3 regions of the Parageobacillus sp. VR-IP genome follow, and region 2 is predicted to be linked to each of the others. Evidence: riboswitches for the same ligand, from Rfam matches in the RefSeq annotation. Region 2 holds a riboswitch; each other region holds the start of a gene.
What was found. Region 2 has a riboswitch for thiamine pyrophosphate ahead of tenA (thiaminase II). Riboswitches for the same ligand answer to the same signal wherever they lie in the genome.

Region 1 (7,908 bases), on a different contig from region 2:
CGAAACATGGAGCTATTCATGTTTTCACTTGGAACGAAGACATTACATTAAACAATACGGAACAGTTTCGCAAAGCGATGGCAAAGCTGATTGAAGAGCCAGCCGACCATCTTATATTAAATATGGAGCAAGTGAAATACATTAATAGCGCGGGCCTCGGCATTATTGCCGATGGAGTGATGACGGCGAGAAAACAGCAAAAAGAGCTGGTCGTTGCCGGTGTTCAAGGTTCCCTTCAGGAAATTTTTCGTATCGTTAAGTTTTCTTCTTTTATTAAACTGTTTAAAACAGAAAAAGAGGCAATACATTATTTCGTGGAGAATGACAACATATGATTGGCAAGTTTTTAGAAAAAATAGAGAAAGAAAAAGGTTTTACATTAAAGGAATTACTGCAGCTTTTCGAAGAGCGAAACGTGCTCTGCAATAAAGCGGATCAAGTGTATTGGATCGCAACTTTGGCGGAGAGGCGGTTTATTTTTATTTCCGCATCCTGTGAAAAGATGTACGGGCTGCCGCCTGAAGCTTTCTATCAAGATGCAGAGCTATGGAAAAAAGTCGTTTACTTGGAAGATAAGGAAAAGCTGGAAAAAACGAGGTCCGTTCTTTGGAATGGGGAGAGTGTTGAGCAGGAATACCGCATTGTCCATCAGCAAAACGGGATGGTCCGCTGGGTTCTGGAGCAAGCGTTTCCTGTTTTCGGTGAAGCCGGGAATGTAGCGATGATAAGTGGAATTATTACCGATATTACTAAAATAAAAAAAATGGATGAGCAGTTGCTGATGGCAGAAAAAGTATATGAACATACGCAGCAGGCGCTATTGATTACTGATGCACAGTTAGTGATTCAATTGGTTAATCCCGCTTTTACGAACATAACAGGATATGGAGCGGATATCATCGGTAAGTCGTTTCATGTGTTGTGTGCCGGCTATTATGATGAGCGGTTTTACAGCACTGTGAAGAAAACGACGATCGAAAAAGGAAAATGGGCCGGAAAGATGCGGTGGCGGCGGAAAAACGGGAAAGCCTATGTTCAGCAAACGACCGTTACGGCCATTCACAACCGCGAGGGGAAGATTATTTTTTATCTTTTTTTGCTTGCCGACATGCGGCAAAACAAAAAAGCGGCAGTCACTGTAAAGGCAGATTTAAAGCTGGCGAGGGAAGTGCAAAAACGTGTGCTAAGCAAACCGTTGACGGCCAACCGTATTAATATTTACGGAATGTATATTCCTTCACGGGAATTAGGGGGCGATATGTATGCCTGGTACCGAATCGATGAAGAACGATATGGAATTTTTTTGATGGATGTCATGGGACAAGGAACGGCCGCATCGCTCATTTGTATGTCGGTCCGCTCTTTACTCAACGGAGTGATTCGCAAAGGTATTGATCCGCAAGAAGTATTTGGAGAGTTAAATAAACATATGCGGCAGCTGTATCATGAAAATGGACGAATGATGTATTATTTTACAGCTATTTATGTGCTGGTAAATACGAAGGAAAGATTTATTGAGTACGCTTCGGCAGGGCACCCTCCTGGATTTTTATTCCAGAGAAACGGTTTGGTGGAGGAGCTGGATCAGGGGTGTGCGCCGATTGGGTTACTGCCGCATCTTTACGTAGAAACCGGTAAGCTGCATTACGAGCCGGGAGCAACACTGGTGTTGTATTCGGACGGTGCGATCGAAGGAGCCAGCCGTTCAGTTTGCACAAATATCGAAAGGTTTCGTGAACAATTAAAGCCGCATATTCATTTAGACAGCAAAACCATGATAAAATTTATTCATAACCAGTTTGAAGAAAAAAGGGAGTTTCCGGATGATCTTTCGGTGGTGGTGGCAAAATTATGGTAAATTACTGTTGCCAATGAGAAGGTGATCAAGTATCCTGAAGAAAATCTCACTTCCATGAATCGGATCCATTAGGAGTGAATACATTATTAGTAATGAAGGAAAAGATAGGGGGATGGCATATTAATGGTGAAAAACCCGGCGGGATTTTGGAAGCGGTTAGCGGCTAATTTATTAGATGGCATCATTGTCGGTATTCCTATTTCGTTGATCGGATATTTGATTACGAACAGTTGGGAGGAAAACTGGTTTACTTCATTGGCGAACATTGTTTATGCTTTAGTAGTGCCAGCGGTTTGGTCTGGATATACGGTAGGAAAAAGGCTGTTAGGCATTCGCATCGCCAAAGTCAATGGTGGAAAAGTCGGAATCGGAACGATGTTTTTACGGTCCGTTGTCGGTGGGCTCGTTTATGTCATCACACTTGGCATCGGGGTGATTATTAGCGCAATTATGGTGGCGGCGCGCGAAGACAAACGCTCGATCCATGACTTTATTGCTGGAACGTATGTGACAACGGAGAAGCCGGCATAATTGGATATTGTAATGAACATAAAAAAGGGTGTCTAAGACAATAGACACTCATTTTTTATTACACAGGATATAATTGTAAAAAAATGACTGGTTATTTTTCATAACAGCGGAGAAAAAATTGACAGATCTGATCGATCGATTCTTGGTTAGTTAGCTTACAGAGGATGTCAAACAGCAAATCTTATCCCAGATTGAAGGGTGGTTATATTTATCGAGAGATGAGCGATATCGTCCTTTTTCCGAGAGCGCTGGGGAAAATTCCACCAATTGCTTGCGCAAATAATTAAGGAAGGTCAATGAGCATGATCGAATCAGACATAGGCAACAAGTTTTTCAAATAAGTTGCTTATGTCTATTTTTATGTTTTGAAAATTATATACATAAGTTAATAAATATTGTAAATATACTTTTATGAGCGATAGAATAAATATTTAGTTTATATTTTTAATATTCTAACAAAAAAGTTTTTGCATTTCTTCTTTTTTTGATGTTAATATTAAAATAAATATAAATATTCTTTCTAATTTTTGTGAAGCGCTTACAAATAGATGGACGACAAGGGGAGATTGGCTATGCAGCAACCACAAGAATTACGGAGAGAATTAAAAAGCAGGCATTTATTTATGATTGCGCTTGGGGGAGTGATTGGTACAGGGTTATTTTTAGGTTCGGGTTACACGATACATGAAGCAGGACCAGGAGGAGCAATTGTCGCCTATTTATTCGGCGGGCTTGTTATGTATTTAACGATGCTATGTCTCGGGGAATTAGCCGTGGCATTGCCGGACGCGGGGTCTTATCAAACGTACGCGACAAAGTTTATTTCGCCAGCAACAGGATATTGCATCGGTTGGCTGTCTTGGCTAAACTGGTCGGTTACGGTAGGGATTGAGTTGCTCACGGTAAGTATTTTGATGAAACGTTGGTTTCCAGACGTTCCATCTTGGGTTTGGTGCGTTATTTTTGCGGTGCTGTTGTTTTTGATTAACGCCTTATCGACACGCAGTTTTGCGGAAGTTGAATTTTGGTTTTCAAGTATTAAAGTAGTAACAGTGATATTGTTTATTATTTTGGGATTAGCTGCGATGTTTGGCATTATTAGCATGAAAAACGGCCAACCAGCGCCAATGCTTTCCAATTTTACGGACCATGGTGGGCTATTTCCAAAGGGGCTTGGTGCTATTCTTGTGACAATGATCGTTGTTAATTTTTCGTTCCAAGGAACGGAATTGGTTGGTGTTGCGGCGGGAGAAAGCAAAGAGCCGGAAAAAACGGTGCCAAAAGCGATTCGCAACACGGTATGGCGCATTTTGCTTTTCTTTGTTCTAGCTATTTTTGTGCTTGCCGGGCTGTTCCCGTGGGAAAAGGCAGGTTTAGTTGAAAGCCCGTTCGTTGTTGTGTTTGATAGTATCGGAATCCCGTATGCGGCGGACATTATCAATTTTGTTATTATTACGGCAGTGTTATCGGTTGCCAATTCTGGCCTATATGCCACATCGCGTGTATTATGGTCGATGTCACGCCAAGGGATGGTTAGCCCGTTTTTTAGCAAACTATCGAAAAACGGTGTTCCGATTAACGCGCTTATCGCAAGTATGGTAATTGGATGTCTTTCCTTATTATGCAGCATTTACGCGGAAGATACGGTGTATGTTTGGTTAACGTCGATTGCAGGATTTGGCGCTGTGGCGGTGTGGGCGTCGATCGCTTTATCCAATTATTTAGGAAGAAAAGCATTTCTTCGCCAAGGTGGAGACGTTCGTGAACTAAAGTATAAAACACCGCTTTATCCATTTGTTCCGCTTCTTGCTTTTGCATCCAATCTAGTCATTATTATCAGTCTTGCGTTTATTCCAAACCAGCGCATGGCTCTATATTGCGGCATCCCATTTATCGTTGCTTGCTATGTTTATTATCATCTTGTGGCAAAAAGACGAATGAAGGAAATACATAGGGATCAAACAATAAACGCTAGAGAAGGCGTAAGAGCATGACACAAAGGTAAACGAAGTATACTAGCGGAGGATAAGCATATCTTTCCTCTTTTTCCCATACACATAAAACGAAAAAGATGAAAATGGGGGAGGGGGAAGATATGCAATTTTATTATGGTCAGCAAATGCCGCTGCGTATTTTAGACGAAGCGGAATTTTGGAAGCATCAAGAGGAGGAGCATACGGTTGTTATTCGCGAGCTTGTTAGCGGCTTAGAGCCATCTTATGTCGAGGCGCTGAAAAAATGGGAAGAAGCGCTTTCTGCGACACATCAACAAGTAGTAAGGTACATTGAGTCGGTCATTCGCACGGGATATTACGTTCCTTATCAGCTTTACCAACAAGTGCTGCAGTTAGTATCTCATTGTTTGCGGCAAAGCCTTGATTTTATTAAGCTATGTCAACAAATAAAAACAGAAAGCAAAGTTGTAAGCAAAAATCCAACGGCAAAAGTGGTGCTGAACCATATTATTCGTGAGTCAGAATATTTTATTGGCATTGCGCAATTGTTATTATACGGAAAATAAGGAATGCCTATTCGCTTCGGATAGGCATTTTGCGTGTTTGGAAACGAGTAGAGAAAATAAGTGCTCAAGGCGAGAGCAGCAATGAAAAAATAATTCCCGGACATAAAGGTTAATATTTTATGGCTTGTGATTATTATACTAAAAAACAAAAAAAGAAGTGAATATGCCTTTTATATGAGTTTTATTATTGGGAAATTCTTCATAAAATTTATTTCAATAGAATAAAAGGAAATGATATAATTAATAGGAAATTTGTTTATATACAGAAAAAAAAGGGGGGAGAGGGTTGTCGTTACATAGTTATATTTTACGCACGATGTTCATTGTCATTCCTGGTACCGCTTTAATAATCATTGGTGTATGTTTAGGAAATGGCCTCCATGGCGCGGCGTTTTGGCGGACATTTTCGATTACGGTATTACTTGGAGCCATTGTTGGGGTCATTTCCGCTATGTTGAATTATCGGCGATTTATCGCCCCCATTGCTATTATCAATTATCATTTAGACAAAATGACAAATGGAGATTTGTCCACACGTGTTCCTATGAATGAAGTAAGACAATTAAAGCCGATTGCGCTCTCGCTTAATAACATGGCCAAAGCGTGGCAGGAAGTCATCACCATCATTCAGCGCCATTCCGACGAGATGGCGCAATTTTCCGGACAGTTAACAGCCATCGTAGATCAGACGACGAAAGCAACGGAGCAAATTGCGTCAACAATGGAAACTATTTCCTTAAATTCAGAACAGCAGGTGAAGACGGTGCAAGAAACGTCGTTAGCGATGAACGATATCTCCGATACGCTTATGCAAGTGGCGGCGAATACGAAGCACGTATCAACGAACGTAAATGAAACATCGGCAAAAGCGCAATCCGGAAAACAGTCGATTTCGCAAATGCAAGAGCAAATGCAGTTTATTTATGAGCATGTCCAATCGCTTGGACAAGTTATCAAAGGTCTTGGAGAGCGTTCGAATGAAATCGGTCAAATTACGCAAGTGATTACAGGCATCGCTTCGCAAACGAATTTACTTGCTTTAAATGCGGCGATTGAGGCGGCAAGAGCCGGGGAGCAAGGAAAAGGGTTCGCCGTTGTGGCGGATGAAGTCCGCAAATTGGCGGAACAGTCTGCTCAGTCCGCACAGCAAATTTCGCAGCTGATCGGCTATATCCAAGAAGAAACAGAAAAAGCGATCGAATCGATGGGAACAGTAGTTAGCGAAGTATCACAAGGGCTCGATGTTGCGCAAACGGCTGGACAATCGTTTGAACAAATCCGCCAATCCATCAGCGAAGTCAATGCCCAAATCGAACAAGTATCCACAGCGATCGAGCAAATGACGGAAAACGCGCAACGGGTAGCCACATCCATTGAGGACATGACAGAGATTGTGGAACAATCTTCTTACGGAGCAGCGAATATTTCGGCGGCGACACAAGAACAAATGGCATCTATGGAAGAAATTGCTGCCTCCGCCTCATCGTTAAGCAAAATGGCGGAAGATATGCAAACGATGTTAAAGCGGTTTACGGTATAAAACTATTTACATTACTTGATAAACGTGTTAATATTAAGAAAAATTAAATGGCTTTGTCGCTTATCTACTAGGGGAGTCCAATAGCTTGGACTGAGAAAAGAACGCGCTTAAGTTCTTTGACCCTTTGAACCTGATCTGGGTTATGCCAGCGTAGGGAAGTAGATAGCGGAAGTGTATGTGTTTGTTGCGTACGTTTCGCTATTTGCATTCCATCGGGTTCTCTTAGAGAACCCGATTTTTATTTCCGTATAGGTCTCCTACCTCGCCCTGCGTTTTGGTGTAACTTCAGGTCCTCACCACTATTTTGAAGGAGGAGAAAAGTTACATGCAAAACATTCCGTCTTTTATGCAGTTTCCCGCTAGTAAAAAGGTGTATGTCGAAGGTTCACGTCCAGATATTCGTGTTCCAATGAGGGAAATTACGTTAAGTCCGACGAAGACAGAAACAGGAATCATCGAAAATGAACCCATTCGTGTTTATGACACAACTGGTCCTTACACCGATCCTGATTTTCAGCCGGACATTCAAAAAGGATTGCCGCCGCTAAGAAAACGCTGGATTTTAGAAAGGGGGGACGTTGAAGAATACGAGGGTCGTCCAGTAAAACCGGAAGATAACGGATTCCGTAATGGGAAACAATCAGAGATTATTCTGCCTTTCGAGAGAAAACCGCTGCGCGCAAAAAAAGGAAAAACCGTTACGCAAATGCATTACGCAAAACGAGGGATTATTACGCCGGAGATGGAATTTGTTGCGATTCGCGAAAATATAGATCCGGAAATCGTGCGCCAAGAAGTTGCCGCAGGCAGAGCGATCATTCCTTCGAATATTAACCATCCGGAAAGTGAGCCGATGATTATCGGGAGTCGTTTTCATGTAAAAATTAACGCGAATATCGGCAACTCCGCAGTAACATCATCCATTGAAGAAGAAGTAGAAAAAATGCTTTGGGCGGTGCGCTGGGGAGCAGACACGATTATGGACTTATCGACGGGAAAACATATTCATGCGACGCGAGAATATATTATTCGCAACTCCCCAGTGCCTGTTGGGACGGTTCCGATTTATCAAGCGCTCGAAAAAGTGAATGGCGTCGTCGAAGACTTAACGTGGGAAATTTACCGTGATACGTTGATCGAGCAGGCGGAACAAGGGGTAGACTATTTTACGATTCACGCGGGGGTGCTGCTTCGTTACATACCGATGACGGTCAACCGGACAACCGGCATTGTTTCACGCGGCGGCTCGATTATGGCGCAATGGTGTTTAGCCCATCATGAAGAAAACTTCTTATACACGCATTTTGAAGAAATATGCGAGATTTTAAAAACGTATGATATCGCTGTATCGCTTGGGGACGGGCTGCGGCCAGGCTCGATTGCCGATGCCAATGACGAAGCGCAGTTTGCCGAATTAGAAACGCTTGGAGAATTGACGGAAATCGCGTGGAAGCATGA
Region 2 (7,908 bases):
GACGTTTGTAAAGCCGTTTAAGGCCGCATTGCGTTTCGCTGTTTCAATCGCGTGTTCGGAAATATCGACCGCGGTGACGTGCTTTGCTCCGTATAAGCAGGCGTTCAGCATAAATGAACCCGTATGGGTAAAGCAGTCAAGCACCGTTGTGCTGCTGTCAATGAGCGGTTTAATTGCCGCGCGGTTTTGCCGCTGGTCGAAGAAAAATCCGGTCTTTTGCCCGTTTTCAATATCGACGATATATTTGACGCCGTTTTCTTCAATGAGAACTTCCGTTTCTGCTTCGCCGTACCAAAAGCCTTTTTCCTGATCTAATCCTTCGAGTTCGCGGACGTACACGTCATTGCGCAAATAAATCGCCCGCGGCTGAAACACTTCCAGTAAGCCGCGCAAAATCCAGTCTTTCCGTTTTTCCATGCCGAGGGAAAGAATTTGCGCGACAAGCACGTCTTCGTATTTATCTACGATCAGCCCCGGCAAAAAGTCGGCTTCCCCGTAAATGGCGCGGCATGAGCGGACGCCGGGAATCATCCGTTCGCGGTACGCCCATGCTTGACGGATTCGCTCAACGAAAAATTGCTCATTTAACTCATCTTCGGGATTTTGCGTCAATACGCGGACAATCATTTGCGATTTTGGGTTAATATAGCCTTTGGCTAAAAAGTAGTGCTGATGGTTGTATACATCGACGAAATCTCCCGGTGCAAAATCGCCTTCAATATGATCGACTTCACTTTGAAAAATCCATGGGTGCCCTTGCTCGAGCCGTTTTTTCCGGTTTCGCTTTAAAAATACTTTCGCCACATTACCCACTCCAATATGATAGTAGTCGTTTGCGTTTTTATGATACCGAATTGCAGGCGAAGACGCAATGAAGGCAGCGTCCGTCGACATTTGGCAGGATGATTTTTTGAGATACCGAATACGGAAATGATGTGGAATAGAAAAAAAGGGTTGACAACCATTTACCGAGTGATATGATAAACTCAAACGAGAAAATTTCATAACGGACGCAATCCACTAGGGGGGCCTTTAGAAAGGCTGAGATCAAAGTGTGCCTTTGAGACCCTTAGAACCTGATCTGGGTAATACCAGCGTAGGGAAGTGGAGCAGCGCAGTCGTGGATCGATATTTTGTTGTAGTTTTGACGGCTCGTATGCAACGCCACTTTCTTTACGCCTTTGTAAAGGAAGTGGCGTTTATTTTTATGAAAAGAGGGGGAGAAGAGGATGTCATTTGCAAAAAAAGTGAGGAAAAAAGCTGACCCGATCTGGCAGGCAAGCTTTCATCATCCGTTTGTAAAAGAACTGGGAGAAGGGACGCTTGATCTAAGGCGTTTTCGCTATTATGTGATGCAGGATGCCTATTATTTACGCCATTTTGCGAGAGTGCAAGCGATTGGAGCGGCGAAGTCTCCAGATCTAGCGACAACCGCAAGGCTGGCGCATCATGCTCAGAGCACATGCGAGGCGGAATTGTCCTTGCATGAAACATTTGCTGAACTGCTTGGCATTACCGACGAAGAAAAAGCGGCTTTTATTCCGGCGCCGACGGCATACGCCTACACGTCCCATATGTACAGAGCGGCGTATGAAGGGCATTTGGGCGATGTCATTGCCGCAATTTTGCCATGCTACTGGCTCTATTATGAAATTGGCGAAAGATTAAAAGATTGCAAGCCAGATGAGCCGATTTATCAAAAATGGATTGGCACGTATAGCTCCGATTGGTTCCGCAGTTTAGTAGAAGAGCAGATCGCCCGGTTGGATGCGATCGCTGAAGCGGTCACGGAAGCGGACCGCAAGCGGATGGAGCAGCATTTTCTCATCAGCAGTGAATATGAGTACGAATTTTGGGAAATGGCCTATTATTTAGAAACATGGCCATCGGCAAGAAAGGAGATTCAAGCGTATGTCCACAACGACTAAAGGGTTGAAACTCGCTGATATTTTGACAACGATTGTGATTGCAGTGATATTCGGCATCATTTATAAAATTTGGGGACCAGTGTACGACTTTGTGAAAGTGTTTGGCTTTCATCTTGATCAATTGATTTACGGCATGTGGTTTATTGCCGCGTCAGTAGCGTATTTGCTCATTCGCAAGCCAGGCGTTGCGCTGTTGGCGGAAATTGCCGCTTCTTCCGGTGAATTGATCATGGGATCTGAGTGGGGGCTTGAAGTGCTTATTTATGGAGTGATTCAAGGGCTGTTGGCGGAAGTGGTATTTGCGGCATTTCGTTATAAGAGATTTGACGTGTTAGTTGTGTCGCTTGGCGCGATTGGAGCGACCATCGGCTCGCTGGTGATGGATTTTTACAAAGGATACATTGAAGCGCTGGCACCTTGGAATTTGGCATTATTCTTGATTGCCCGCTTTGTCGGCGCGGTGGTCATTTCCGGCTTTTTCGCCGTTTCACTAGTAAAAGCCTTAGAGAAAACGGGGGTAACGCAAATGTTGCGCCCGGCTTCGAAAGAAGATTATGACGCTCTTGATCGTTGAAAAAGGTGGCGGTGAAACGATGAAACCGATCGCTGCTGTAGAGCGGCTCCGCTTAAAATTTCCAGGCAAAGATACGCTCTTGTTTAAAGATTTATCGCTCACGTTTTACGAAGGGGAAAAAGTATTGCTGCTCGGTCCATCCGGATGCGGCAAATCGACGTTATTGCAAGTGTTGTCAGGATTGATTCCGAATTCAATCGATGTGCCGATGAAGGCGGAACGTCTGCAGCTTCCAACCAACTGGGGATATGTGTTTCAAGATCCTGACACGCAGTTTTGCATGCCGTTTGCCGATGAAGAAATTGCTTTTGCCCTTGAAAACATCGGTGTGCCGCGGAGCGAGATGCATCAGCGAATCAAAACGCTGTTAGAAAAAGTCGGCCTGTTTATCGAGCCGCATACCGATATTCACACGCTGTCGGGAGGGATGAAGCAGCGGCTGGCGCTGGCGTCTGTATTGGCATTGGATCCGGATGTGCTGTTTTTGGATGAGCCGACAGCGATGATCGATGAGGAAGGAACAAAAGAGATTTGGCAGACGGTGAAACGAATCGCTAAAGAAAAAACGGTTATTATTGTTGAACATAAAATCGATCATGTGCTCGATTTTGTCGACCGCATCGTTTTATTTAACGATGACGGGGAAATTATCGCCGATGACAAGGCACAAACGGTGTTTGCCAACTATAAAAACATCATCGCTTCTCAAGGTATTTGGTATCCGGGCGTATGGGAGGAGTATACGGCAAAGCGGCGCCGGAGCACGGAGAGCGGCGGGGAGAAAAGGATATATCTACGCCAATTTCAAGGCTATCGGTCCAATGAGGTGAAAATCCGCATTGAAGAAGCGGCCGTACATGCGGGGGAGTGGATTGCTGTCACGGGCAAAAATGGCGCCGGAAAAAGCACGCTCTTGCATGCGCTCATGAAGCTGATCCGTACCGATGGAACATATGAGCTATACGGCAAAGACAGCAAGCAGCTAAAACAGCTGCACCGCTTGCTTGCCTTTGTCTTTCAAAATCCGGAATTTCAGTTTGTCACCAATTCTGTACGCGAAGAGCTTGCTTATTCGCTTCGCTTGGAAAAACGAAAAGAGGCCGAGATTACGGAAACAGTGGAAGGGCTGCTGCGGCAGTTTCATCTTTATGAGCAGCAAGATCAGCATCCATATCAGCTTTCCATGGGGCAAAAACGCCGTTTAAGCGTCGCCGCTTCGATTGTAAGCGGACAGCAAATTTTTCTTCTTGATGAACCGACGTTTGGACAGGATGCGAAAAATACGTTTGCGCTTCTTGAACTGCTAGAGTCGTATCGCAGACAAGGGACAACCATCATTATGGCCACCCATGACGAAAATATTGTGAAGCATTTTGCCACCAGAAGATGGGTGATCGAAGACGGGCAGCTCGTCAAGGATGAATCGATTTCCGGGCAGCGGTCAACAGCAGCCGCTCTGTTTGTGTAGGGGGAACAGACGATGAAATGGAACATTCGCTATCGGGAAACATGGCTGCACCAAACAAATCCAAGTTTAAAACTGATCGTGCTTCTGTTTCTGTTTTTGGCTGTATTGTTTATTCATAATCCAAATGTATTAATCAATTTTTCGCTTGCGCTGCTTTTGCTGTTTATGTTCTCTACTGGCTACCCGTGGAAGTTTTTGCTGCTATTGTTTTTGCCATTTCTTCTTATCTTTGTTTCGACCGCTTCGTCGATGATGATGTTTGGCGAGGGGGAGACAACATGGTTTCGCTGGGGGCTGATCCATGTGACGGAGGAAAGCTTTTTGCGCGGGCTGCATATTGGCTTTCGCGCCCTTTCCTTCGCGTTCCTTGGGCTTTTGTTTTCCTTAACGACGAGGCCGGTCCGTTTGTTTTATTCTTTGATGCAGCAGCTAAAGTTAAAACCGAAATACGCTTACAGCTTTTTGGCGGCTGTGCGCTTGCTTCCGATTATGCTCGAGGAGTTTCAGACCGTGCATAATGCGTTAAAAGTGCGGGGAACGGCAAGCCACGGATGGCTGGAAAAAATGAAGCGCTATGCGATTCCGCTCCTGTCGCAAAGCATCCGCCGCGCCCAGCGCATCGCGGTGGCGATGGAAGCAAAGCGTTTTTCCAGCAGCACAGAGCGGACGTTTTACTATGAAATCGGCTTTAACAAATACGATATCGCGCTTGTCGCTCTATTCGCCTTTGTAGCGGCGGCGGCTTATTACACCGGCGTGCATTACCCGTATATTCCGGTTACCGATGTGCGCTAGAAAGCAAGGGATGACAATGACAAAACAGCTTCATCTCATTTCGACGGGAAAACAGTCTGCCGAACAGTTTGCGTCTATTTGTGCCCGCATCCATCCGTATATCGATGCGATTCATGTGCGGGAAAAAAGGAAAACGGCGCGCGAGGTTTCCGCGTTCGTTGCCGCTCTCATCGAAAGCGGGGTGCCGCCACAGAAGATCATTGTCAATGACCGCGTCGATGTGGCGGCGGTGTTTGGCGTAAAAGGGGTGCAGCTGGCGCACCACAGCTTATCGGTATGCCAAGTAAAGCCTCATTTTCCGGCGCTGGCTGTCGGCTGTTCGGTCCATTCGCTTGACGAGGCGAAGGAAGCAGAGAAAAGCGGCGCAGATTTTTGTATCTATGGACATATTTTTCCGACCGCAAGCAAGCCGGGGATGCGGCCGCGCGGAGTTGAATCATTGCGGATTGTTGCAGACGGCGTTCATATTCCGGTCATTGCAATCGGCGGCATTCACGCGGGGAATGCAGCGCAAGTGCTGCAGGCGGGTGCCGATGGGATCGCCGTGATGTCGGCGGTGTTTTTGGCGAAAGATCCTGTCGCGGAAACAAAAAAGCTCGCACATATAGTCAAACAAACATAGTAAATGAACAGGGGAGAGGGATGTTGATGGAACGTCATGATTACGATGTGTTGGTGGTTGGCGGAGGAATTATCGGCGCATCGATTGCATTTCAACTGGCAAAACGACAATTTCGTGTCGGCGTGCTCGAAAAAGAACGGATAGCAAGCCAGGCATCCAGCGCAGCGGCGGGAATGCTTGGGGCGCAGTCGGAATTTTTCGAAGAAAGTCCGCTGATTCCGTTTGCATTGAAAAGCCGGGCGTTCGTTCCGGAGCTTGCCGAGGAATTAAAAGAACTGACTGGCATCGATATCGGACTCGTCGAAAAAGGGATGCTGAAAGTGGCGGTGACCGAAGAAGAAGCTGCCGCACTTCGCCGCCATTACGAATTTTGGCGGCAGACGGATTATCCGCCGCGCTGGCTCTCGGCGGATGAGGCGAGGGAAATCGAGCCGCATGTTTCCTGCGATCTTGCGGCAGCGATGTATATTCCGAAAGACAGCCAAGTAAGCGCTCCCGATTTTGCGCTTGCATTGGCGAACGCTTCGATAGCCTATGGAGCAAAGTGGCATGAGTACACCGAGGCGATGCATTTAAGAAAGCTAGGCGATTCGTACGTAATCGAGACGAATCGAGGAACGTTTGCCGCGGACGTTGTCGTCATCGCTTCAGGGGCATGGTCTTCCCTGCTTCTTGCACAAACAGGTCTTTCTCTTTCGATGTATCCGGTCAAAGGCGAGTGCATCTCTGTGAAAACAGAAACGCCGCTCCTTCAAACGACTGTATTTGCCAAAAGCGGCTGCTATATCGTGCCGAAACGCGGAAACCAGCTGCTTATTGGGGCGACTTCGACGCCGCATACGTTTGATCGAAAAGTATCGGTTCAAGGAATGAGGAGTCTGCTCGAACGCGCATGTCGCCTTCTTCCGGAGTTGGAAAAGGCAGAATGGGAAAAGGCATGGAGCGGAATCCGGCCGCAAACGGGCGATGGTCTGCCGTACATAGGGGAACATCCTCATTACCCGCGCGTTTGGGTGGCGACCGGCCATTACCGTAACGGTATTTTGTTAAGCCCGATTACGGGCGTATTGTTGGCGGATTTAGTGGAAGGAAAAGAAACAGATGTCGATCTTGCTCCGTTTTCCCTCACACGACATCAGACAAAGGTGGGAAAGGAATGAAGCTTATTATTAACGGCGAATCGATTCATGTTCCCGAGCAGGTGAAAACGGTTAGCGATTTGCTTGCGCATTTTCAATTACAAAACAAGCTGGCCGTTGTCGAAGTAAATTTAACCATTATTGAAAAAAGCCAATATGACACGACAACCTTATGCGACGGCGATCAAATTGAAATTGTTCATTTTGTAGGAGGCGGTTGAGATGTTAAAAATCGGTCCATATGAATTTCAGTCGAGATTATTGCTCGGAACAGGAAAATATCCAAGTTTGGAAGTACAGAAACAAGCGGTCGAAGCGTCGGGAGCGGAAATTTTGACATTTGCGGTCCGGCGCATGAACATTTTTGAACCAAACCAACCTAACTTTTTGGAAAACTTAGATTTAGCAAAATACAAACTGCTGCCAAACACCGCGGGAGCGAAAACGGCGGAAGAAGCGGTGCGAATCGCGCGGCTCGCCAAAGCGTCGGGATTATGTGATATGATTAAAGTAGAAGTGATCGGCTGCGAGAAAACGCTGCTGCCAGATCCGGTAGAAACGCTAAAAGCAACGGAAATGCTGCTCGAGGAAGGTTTTATCGTTCTTCCGTATACTTCCGATGATGTTGTGCTGGCCAAACGGCTGCAAGAGCTCGGCTGCCATGCGGTGATGCCGGGTGCTGCGCCGATCGGTTCCGGACAGGGCATTGTCAATCCGCTCAACTTAAGTTTCATTATCGAGCAGGCGACAGTGCCGGTGATTGTAGATGCCGGAATTGGCAGCCCGGCTGACGCGGCATTGGCGATGGAGTTAGGGGCGGACGGCGTGTTGTTAAATACGGCTGTTTCCGGTGCAGCTGATCCAGTCAAAATGGCTAAAGCGATGAAATTAGCGGTGGAAGCGGGACGGCTCGGCTATGAGGCGGGCAGAATTCCGAAAAAACGGTACGCTACCGCAAGCAGTCCAACGGAAGGAATGAGTGTTGTTTGAACGAACGATATTCTCGTCAAGAGTTGTTTGCGCCAATTGGCGAAGAAGGGCAAAAGAAAATTAGACAAAAACATGTGCTTATTATTGGCGCCGGTGCGTTAGGAACAGGCAGTGCCGAGGCGCTGGTGCGCGCCGGCGTCGGTAAAGTGACGATTGTCGATCGCGACTATGTTGAATGGAGCAACCTTCAGCGTCAGCAGTTATACAGCGAAGCTGATGCAAAAGAGCGCCTGCCGAAAGCGGTTGCTGCTAAGCGGCGGCTTCAGGAAGTAAACTCCGATGTCGAAATCGACGCAATTGTCGGCGATGTGACGGCGCAAGAGCTTGAAGAGCTGATTACTACAAGAACGCCTGATCTTTTAATGGACGCGACCGATAACTTTGATACGCGC
Region 3 (7,908 bases), 960 kb from region 2:
ACGATAAACGGAATGCCATGCTCTTGGCAAATGTGCTGCAATTGCTTGGCGAGCTCATACTTTTGTTCGCCAACTAGCGCACCGCTTCCTTTTTCTCGGAATTGAAAAAGCGTAATGCCGCCTGCAATCGCTTCCGCTAATATTTCTGCCGGCGGTTTGGCACAGTTTACGCTTCCCATGATAAAATATACTTCCAATTGTTCCTTCATTGCCTCACTTGCTATTCGCGCCACCTTTACTCACCTACCGCACCGTTTTTTTCCCGGTACGCCCAATGGTTCGTCGGACCGTGACCATGGCCGATGCCTAACGTATGGCTAATAGCGGCTTGAATGAACGATTTCGCCGTCTGCACCGCTTCCTGCACCGTTTTTCCTTTGGCAAGCTCGGCCGTGATCGCCGCGGCAAACGTGCAGCCTGTTCCATGCGTATGCTTCGTCTCAATCCGTTTACCCGTAAAATAGGAAAACTCGCGGCCATTGTATAACAAATCGACCGTTTCCTCTCCATCATCGTCGTGGCCGCCTTTGATCACCACATATCGGGCTCCCATTTCATAAAGGCGGCGTGCCGCTTCCCTACGGTCATCCATCGTGCGGATCATAAGACCGGTTAATGCTTCTGCTTCCGGAATATTTGGCGTGACGACCATCGCAAGCGGCAACAAATAGGTTTTCAGCGCATTTACCGCCTCTTCTTGCAGCAGTGGTGCGCCGCCTTTGGCGATCATAACCGGGTCGACAACGAGGCGATCCCAGTCAAACTGTTTCACTTTCGCAGCGACCACTTCAATAATTTCAGCGCTAAAAAGCATTCCTGTTTTCACCGCGTCTGCTCCTAAATCCGTCGCGACCGATTCGATTTGCTTTGCGACCGCTTCCGGCGACAGCGGGTATACTCCCTGCACGCCAAGCGTATTTTGCGCCGTTACCGCAGTGAGGGCGGACATGCCAAATACGCCTAATTCTTGAAATGTTTTTAAATCGGCCTGAATCCCGGCGCCGCCGCCGCTGTCAGAACCAGCAATTGTCAATGCTTTATATACCATGATTTTCTCCCTTCTTTACCCTTTTTGTTCGATGCGGCCGTATCGGCCAATCTCCTCCGCTCCGATGCGGGAAAGCGCGTTTAAAAAGGCGATTTGGAAGCTTCCAAGCCCCTGTTCTCCCGCTTCGCCCGCCGCGATTTCGGCGGCGACACCATAGCTGACAAGCGCGGCCGCCGCTGCTTTCAGCACATCTTGTTCCACCGCGGCAAAAGCGCCGATCACAGAGGTCAATAAACAGCCCGTTCCTGTTACTTTCGTGAGCAGCGGATGTCCGTTATGGATAACGTACGTTGTCTTGCCGTCTGTGACAACATCGTCTTTTCCTGTGATCGCAACAACCGTTTGCAGCAGCGCCGCCGCTTTTTCCGCCAAAGCGACGACATCGCCGCTTCCTTCTCCGGCGTCGACCCCTTTAATCTTCCACGTTTCCCCAATGACATTGGCGATTTCCGCGGCATTGCCGCGAATAACGGACAGTTTGACCGCAGCGGCAATGTTGCGCGCCGTCTCCGTGCGGTATGGCGTCGCCCCAGCGCCGACCGGATCGAAAACAACCGGAACGCCGGCTTCATTCGCCGCTTTTCCGGCAATCAACATCGCTTCCACTTCTTCTGGATGCAGTGTTCCGATATTTAAGACAAGCGCCCCGGCTATTTTGGCCATATCGGCCACTTCCTCTTTGGCGTATGCCATCACCGGTGAGGCGCCAAGCGCCAGCAAGCCGTTGGCGGCAAAATTCGTGACGACAACATTGGTGATGTTATGTACAAGTGGATTAGCTTGTCTCACCTTTTGCAGCACGCTTGCCGCTTCCTGATTATTCACCATTCCCATCTCTCCTTGTTTTGTGAAAATAAAAAACACTTTGCGCGCAAGCAAAGTGTATAAGCGGCTCCATCCTCACTTTTCCTGCGCTGGCATTACCCAAACAGGTTCAAACGGTCAACGGCGGAATATAGCCGTACTCTCAGCCTGCTTCCGCAAGCTCCCGCATGCTATATCGTTGTTCATCAAACAGTCTACTCTTTCTTTTTTGATATTGCAAGCAAAAATGTTAGGATGGGCGATGAGGCGGAATTTCCTGCACTCCTGCCCCTTCAGGCAGGGAAGAAGACTGGTGCCAACGATGCGGTATTGGCAGATTAAATAAGTCTAAATCGACGATATAGCGGGGCCGCCGTTTTGTTTCTTTGTAAATTTTCCCAATATATTCGCCAATCAATCCAAAGGCGATGAGCTGCAGGCCGCCAAGCAGCCAAATCGAGGTGATCAGCGACGTCCATCCTGTTTGCGTGTGGCCGGTAAATTTTAAAATAAGAAAATAGACGCCGAATAGTAAGCTGACGAAAAAAGAAACAAAGCCGATAAGAGAAATCATGCGGATTGGCGTAATGCTGAACGATGTGATTCCGTCGAGGGCAAACGCGATCATTTTCTTCAGCGGATACTTTGTCGTTCCGGCAACCCGTTCCTTGCGGTCATAGTACACCGTTGTTGAACGGAAGCCAAGCAAAGGAACAATGCCGCGCAAAAACATGTTCACCTCTTCAAACCGCTCGAGCGCCTCGACCGCACGCCGGCTCATTAAACGATAATCAGCATGATTATAAACGAGGTCGACCCCCATCGCTTTCATTAATTTGTAAAAACCTTGCGCCGTATGTCGTTTAAAAAACGTATCGGTATCGCGTCGCTTGCGCACCCCATACACAATTTCATAGCCTTCTTGAAATTTTTGGACAAAATCGCGAATGACCGCAATATCATCCTGCAAGTCGGCATCAATCGAAACGATGCAGTCCGAACGCGTTTTTGCGGCAAACATTCCCGCCAGCAATGCATTTTGATGGCCGGCATTGCGCGCCAGTTTCAGCCCCTTTACTTCCGGATAGCGCAAACTTGCTTTGTAAATGATGTCCCATGTCGCATCACGGCTCCCATCATCAACGAAAAGGAGCGTGCTGTCAGCCGAAATCAGCTTTTCCGCAATGAGCGCCTCCCGCAGCGCGCGGAGCTGGCGGATCGTTTCCGGCAACACTTCCTCTTCATTATAACAAGGCACGACAATCGTAAGCATCGGCTCACCCATTGGATTTCCCTCCTTATGGCATCGCTTTGTACAAATAAATCTTCCATGCCGACTCTTTCGAATGAAACACTTTTTCGAGCGCCAACTTATTTTGTTTGGCGTTTTTAATCGGCAGTGCCGAAAAAATGTAGCGGCCGCCCATTTGATAGAACACATCGGTGTTGAGATCTAAATGTTTAATCGTTCGTTTCGAATTCTTTTTAAACATATAATGTTTTCCCAGTTCATCGACAAAAATATAGCAGCGTCCGCCCCACTCATCGAAGTACTCGCGCAACTTTTTGTTTTTCGCGAGTTCGTTGGCGATGATTTGGCGGAACTGATGCTTATAGGAAAGCGGATAAAAATTGTTATACGTATCGAGCGTATAAAACCCGTTATATTGCGCAATCGCCGGATGAATGCCAATGCTGGCGACGCGGTATGTATGAACAGGACGGCCAATATACTCTTTTATTTCTTGAAACTGCTTTTCCGCATAAAACTCACGAAACGACGGCTTATGGCGATGGGCAATTTCTTCATTAAATGCAGTGAGCACCACCAACTGAGCGGCGATGGCGGCAAAACATAGCCTTTTCCACGCTTGTCCTTGCTGCCACAAAATTTTTAATGAGACAGCAAACAACACGTAAATAACCATCGGCCGCAAAAAGTGATAGCGGGCGAAATTAAATTTATCCAACAAGTCGAAGCGTTCTGTCAGCGGAGCCCAGCCTTTGTAAAACCAAAACGCATACCAGGTGGACAGCGCGAAATTGAGCACGTGCAAAAAGATAAATAATTTTTCCCGCCGCCATATTTTTTTCTTCCAGACGATATATAACGCAACTAGCGTCACCGGCAGAATGACAAGACCATGCACCGTCATCACATGCGTGTGGCCGAGAATATAGTTTTTGAAAATTAAGCGGATCACCCGCCAAAGCGGCAAACGGGCATGGAAGTATTCATCACGGCTCGTCGGTTCATCGGAAAATAACAGCGAATGAACGAGACGGTAATCAATCGCCAAATAAAGCAGCGTCATATAGACGATTGCCAAGAAAAAGCGCCAGTTCCAACCTCTTCCGCGGAGGACATCGACAAGCCACCATATGCCTAGCGCGCTTAAGAAAAAGAAAAAGCCAAGCACAAAGCTCGAATAAAACGGCAATAACGTAAGCACGGCATAATTTATCCATGAGCGCTCGCCGTTGCGGATATTGAGAAACGCCCATAGCGCGAGCGGCATGCCAAGTGTACTCAGCATCCCCGACGGCCAAAACGGCGTCAGCGCAAACGCAAGCGATGCTCCAACGCGGACCCATCCCCACTTTTCTCCAGGCATCACATGCTTTCTCAGTAACAAATACATGCCGATAAACGCAAAGACGCGGGTAATCGCCTGGCTTAAGCCATAGGCGTAAATCGAGGGAAACAGCGCATGAAGCCAAACGATCCCGCTAAACTCTGTACCGAACGCGTTGCGCGGCAGACCGTTAATGATTTGCGGGATGACCGCATGGACCGAGCCAAACAGTTCCCCGCTTCTAGTGACAACTTTGTACCATGCAATGTTCGAATCTAAATTATCGTGGACTCGCATATGCGCATCCTCGCCGAGCAGAAAATACGGCGATACAAACAAAGCAATCGCAAGGAATGAGAAGAATAGGAGTCGCTTTTCTATTGTCGGCACCTCTTCCCCTCCTTTGTCTATCAGTATCTTCCTTTATTTTCTAACAAAAGTGGAAAAATATTCATCTCTTTTGTGCAACAAAAAAAGACCATCCCAAAAAGCAACGGATCGTTGCTTTCTGGAAACGGCCTTTTCCCTTTTCATCGGCGCTTACGCAAACAAAGCGGCAGGATTTTTCAAAAACATTTGCTCTAGCTGTTCCTCTGTCACTCCTTCTTTCGTTAAAATTGGAATAATATGTTCAAATACATGTTCGACATGCCAGTTTTTCGTCATCGTCGCAAATGGCTCTGGCAGCTGCAGCGGACGGCCGAGCCAAATATTGACGGTATCATGAGCGAGCATAATCTTATCAGCAAAGCCTTCGCGAAGCAGCACGAGCAACGTGCGGATCCGTTCTTCATCCGTCGGGGCACCGACCATACCTTGAAGGCCAAAGCGGTCAAAAGCGATGTACACTCCGTATTGCAGCGTCTTTTTATGGTATTCCGGATCGGTGTTTCCGCACATATGGCCGATGACAATCTTTTGCGGAACGGCACCGTGCTCGAGCAAGTATGCGGCCTGTTCCGGCCCCATCGTTCCTTCCTGCGTATGGGTGATAATCACGATTCCTGTTTCTTTTTGCACGCGGGCCGCGGCGCGGAAAAACATTTTTTCATATTCGGTGATCCGGTTTTTGCTTGATGCCAGTTTGATGACGCCTGGTTTAATGCCGGTGCCGGCAATGCCGTTTGTAATTTCCGCCATAAACATGTCATATATTTCTTCTTCCGCCGTACCGAGCAGCCGGCGAAACTTAAAATACGGCGTTGCCCCTTCGCCTTCGTAATAATATCCAGTTGCACAGATAATGTTCAGCCCGGTCGCTTCGGAAATGCGGCGGAGCAGCTCCGGATTGCGGCCGCAGTCATTCGGCGTCGGATCGACAACGGTTTGGATGCCATGGGCCATCATTTTTTGCGCGACGGCAATTCCCGTCTCGAGCGCTTCCTCAAAGCGGAGCGGTCCGAGCGTCACATCACCTTGAAACCCGGGATACCCAAAGACAAAATGCTCATGGATCAGCGTTTTGCCAAGCTCGCTCGCCGGCACAGGGCCGCAAACGGTCTCCACCATTCCTTTTTTCATGCTTTCGCCCCTTTTTCTAATTTTTGATACTCCTCCTCTTGCAATTTCCGCCACAGTAATTTTCCGCTTGATGTCATCGGCAAAGACGAACGAAACTCGACAAGGCGCGGATATTTATAGGCGGCCATTTGCGTTTTTGCCCATTTAATAATTTCCTCCTCTGTTATTTTGCCGACGTATTCGTCCTGAAGCACAATAAACGCCTTCACCGTCTCGCCGCGACGCGGATCAGGGACGCCGACAACGCACGCTTGCTGGACGGCCGGATGTTTATACAGAAGCGATTCAACCTCCGTCGGCCATACTTTATATCCGGACGCGTTGATCATCCGTTTGACACGGTCGACAATGAAGAAATATCCTTCCTCATCCATGCGGCCGATATCGCCAGTGCGGAAAAACCGCTTTCCGTCAAGTTCAATAAACGCTTCTTCCGTTTCTTTTTCGCGGCGGTAATAGCCTTTAAACACTTGCGGACCGTGCACGACGATTTCCCCGACTTCCCCGACGCCAAGCTCTTTTCCGGTCGCCGGGTCAATGATGCGCGCATCGACATCAAAGGACGGCACCCCTAAGCATTGCAGCTTTGGGCGGTCCGGCGGGTTGAAGTGCGTATGGGAAATCGTTTCCGAAAGCCCATATCCTTCGAAATATCGCACCCCTGTCACCTGAAATAATTTTTCGCCAACAGCTTCCGGAAGCGGCGCGCCCCCACCAGAGATGCTCGTCAAAGAAGAAATGTCATATTTTGATAAGGAAGGATTGGATAGAAAATCAATCAGCATCGTGCTGATATTGACCCAGTGGCTGCATCCGTACAATTCGATTAAGCGCGCGGCGCTGTCGCGATTCCAGCGCGTCATCACCACCATGGCCGATCCCGCAAAAATCGGAAGATGCATGCTGTGAACCATTCCCGTCACATGAAAGAGAGGTAAGGTGACAAGGCAAACGGCATCGCTTGTTACGTTCGCCCAATGATAGGCGCTAATAATGCTGGCGTTGACCGTCCGGTGCGGATGAATGCATCCTTTTGGCACTCCCGTTGTTCCCGATGTATATGGAAGCACGGCAATATCGTCAACATGCCCTTGATATGGGTTTGGTGCAAGATTTGCTTCTAAACAATCGGCCCAATAGTAAACATGTTCATGGTCATACGCTTGCCGCGGCAATGCGACTTCATCCGGAAGCGCGACCAGCGAAGATTCGGAAATATAATCCGAATAAGCGGCGACGATGATATGCTCGAGCGGGGTTGTAGATAATAGCGGCTCCGCTTTGGCAAACAGCTCCTGCCCGACAATGCCGACTTTCGTTTCGCAATCTTTGACGTAAAACGAAAGTTCTTCGGACGTGTTCATCGGGTTAATCGGAACAACAATCGCTTCGGCACGCAAAATCGCATAGTAGGAAATGATAAACTGCGGGGAATTTTGCATGTATAAAAGCACTCGGTCTCCTGGCTGAACGGAAAGCTTTTGCTGCAGATAGCCGGCGAGCGTGTTGACTTGCTCCCATAATTGCTTGTAAGAATAAGAGGCGCCGTAATAATAGATAGCGGTTTTCTGAGGATAGCGCTTCGCTGTCGTTTCTAAATGATCGACGATCGTCGTTTCCGGAATGGTCAGCGTTTTGCTCAACCGTTTCGGCCAATACGGAAAATGGCGTTTGTTCATTGAATCCCCTCTCCTCCATCTATAAAATTTCAATAGAAAGCGGTTACAATCTCGTGCATTAGTAAAACAATATGCGCTCGCCTTTTCATCTATTGTCTCTATCATTTGCACTACTTATTAACTAACCAGTCAGTATGTCACGTGTATATATTTTCTTTCATGATACCGTATCTTTTTATAAATTTCAATAATATTTTGAATATTCATTTTATAAAAACTAAAAACTTGATAGAATGAAGATGTCAAAGATGAAATCTACTTTTTTAGGAAGGAACGATAT

Region 1: it holds a riboswitch for thiamine pyrophosphate, as region 2 does, so the genes downstream of both, thiC (phosphomethylpyrimidine synthase ThiC) here and tenA (thiaminase II) in region 2, are expected to answer to the same signal.
Region 3: it holds a riboswitch for thiamine pyrophosphate, as region 2 does, so the genes downstream of both, thiM (hydroxyethylthiazole kinase) here and tenA (thiaminase II) in region 2, are expected to answer to the same signal.

Annotation. Positions count from the first base shown of each region.
Region 1 is NZ_JABVYQ010000009.1:1,458-9,365, reverse strand. It holds gene HT574_RS17195 (STAS domain-containing protein) at 1-335, shown strand, start outside; gene HT574_RS17190 (SpoIIE family protein phosphatase) at 332-1,858, shown strand; gene HT574_RS17185 (RDD family protein) at 1,982-2,389, shown strand; gene HT574_RS17180 (amino acid permease) at 2,962-4,383, shown strand; gene HT574_RS17175 (DUF2935 domain-containing protein) at 4,485-4,910, shown strand; gene HT574_RS17170 (methyl-accepting chemotaxis protein) at 5,197-6,450, shown strand; TPP riboswitch at 6,510-6,624, shown strand; gene thiC (phosphomethylpyrimidine synthase ThiC) at 6,776-7,908, shown strand, end outside.
Region 2 is NZ_JABVYQ010000001.1:77,142-85,049, forward strand. It holds gene HT574_RS00525 (class I SAM-dependent rRNA methyltransferase) at 1-804, opposite strand, end outside; TPP riboswitch at 1,013-1,120, shown strand; gene tenA (thiaminase II) at 1,230-1,928, shown strand; gene HT574_RS00535 (ECF transporter S component) at 1,912-2,502, shown strand; gene HT574_RS00540 (ABC transporter ATP-binding protein) at 2,522-3,970, shown strand; gene HT574_RS00545 (energy-coupling factor transporter transmembrane component T family protein) at 3,983-4,765, shown strand; gene tenI (thiazole tautomerase TenI) at 4,782-5,387, shown strand; gene thiO (glycine oxidase ThiO) at 5,414-6,547, shown strand; gene thiS (sulfur carrier protein ThiS) at 6,544-6,747, shown strand; gene HT574_RS00565 (thiazole synthase) at 6,749-7,516, shown strand; gene HT574_RS00570 (thiazole biosynthesis adenylyltransferase ThiF) at 7,513-7,908, shown strand, end outside.
Region 3 is NZ_JABVYQ010000001.1:1,035,496-1,043,403, reverse strand. It holds gene thiE (thiamine phosphate synthase) at 1-233, opposite strand, end outside; gene thiD (bifunctional hydroxymethylpyrimidine kinase/phosphomethylpyrimidine kinase) at 236-1,048, opposite strand; gene thiM (hydroxyethylthiazole kinase) at 1,064-1,876, opposite strand; TPP riboswitch at 1,938-2,050, opposite strand; gene HT574_RS05390 (glycosyltransferase family 2 protein) at 2,103-3,137, opposite strand; gene HT574_RS05385 (DUF6044 family protein) at 3,151-4,818, opposite strand; gene HT574_RS05380 (phosphotriesterase family protein) at 4,969-5,949, opposite strand; gene HT574_RS05375 (long-chain fatty acid--CoA ligase) at 5,946-7,628, opposite strand; gene HT574_RS05370 (class I SAM-dependent methyltransferase) at 7,907-7,908, shown strand, end outside.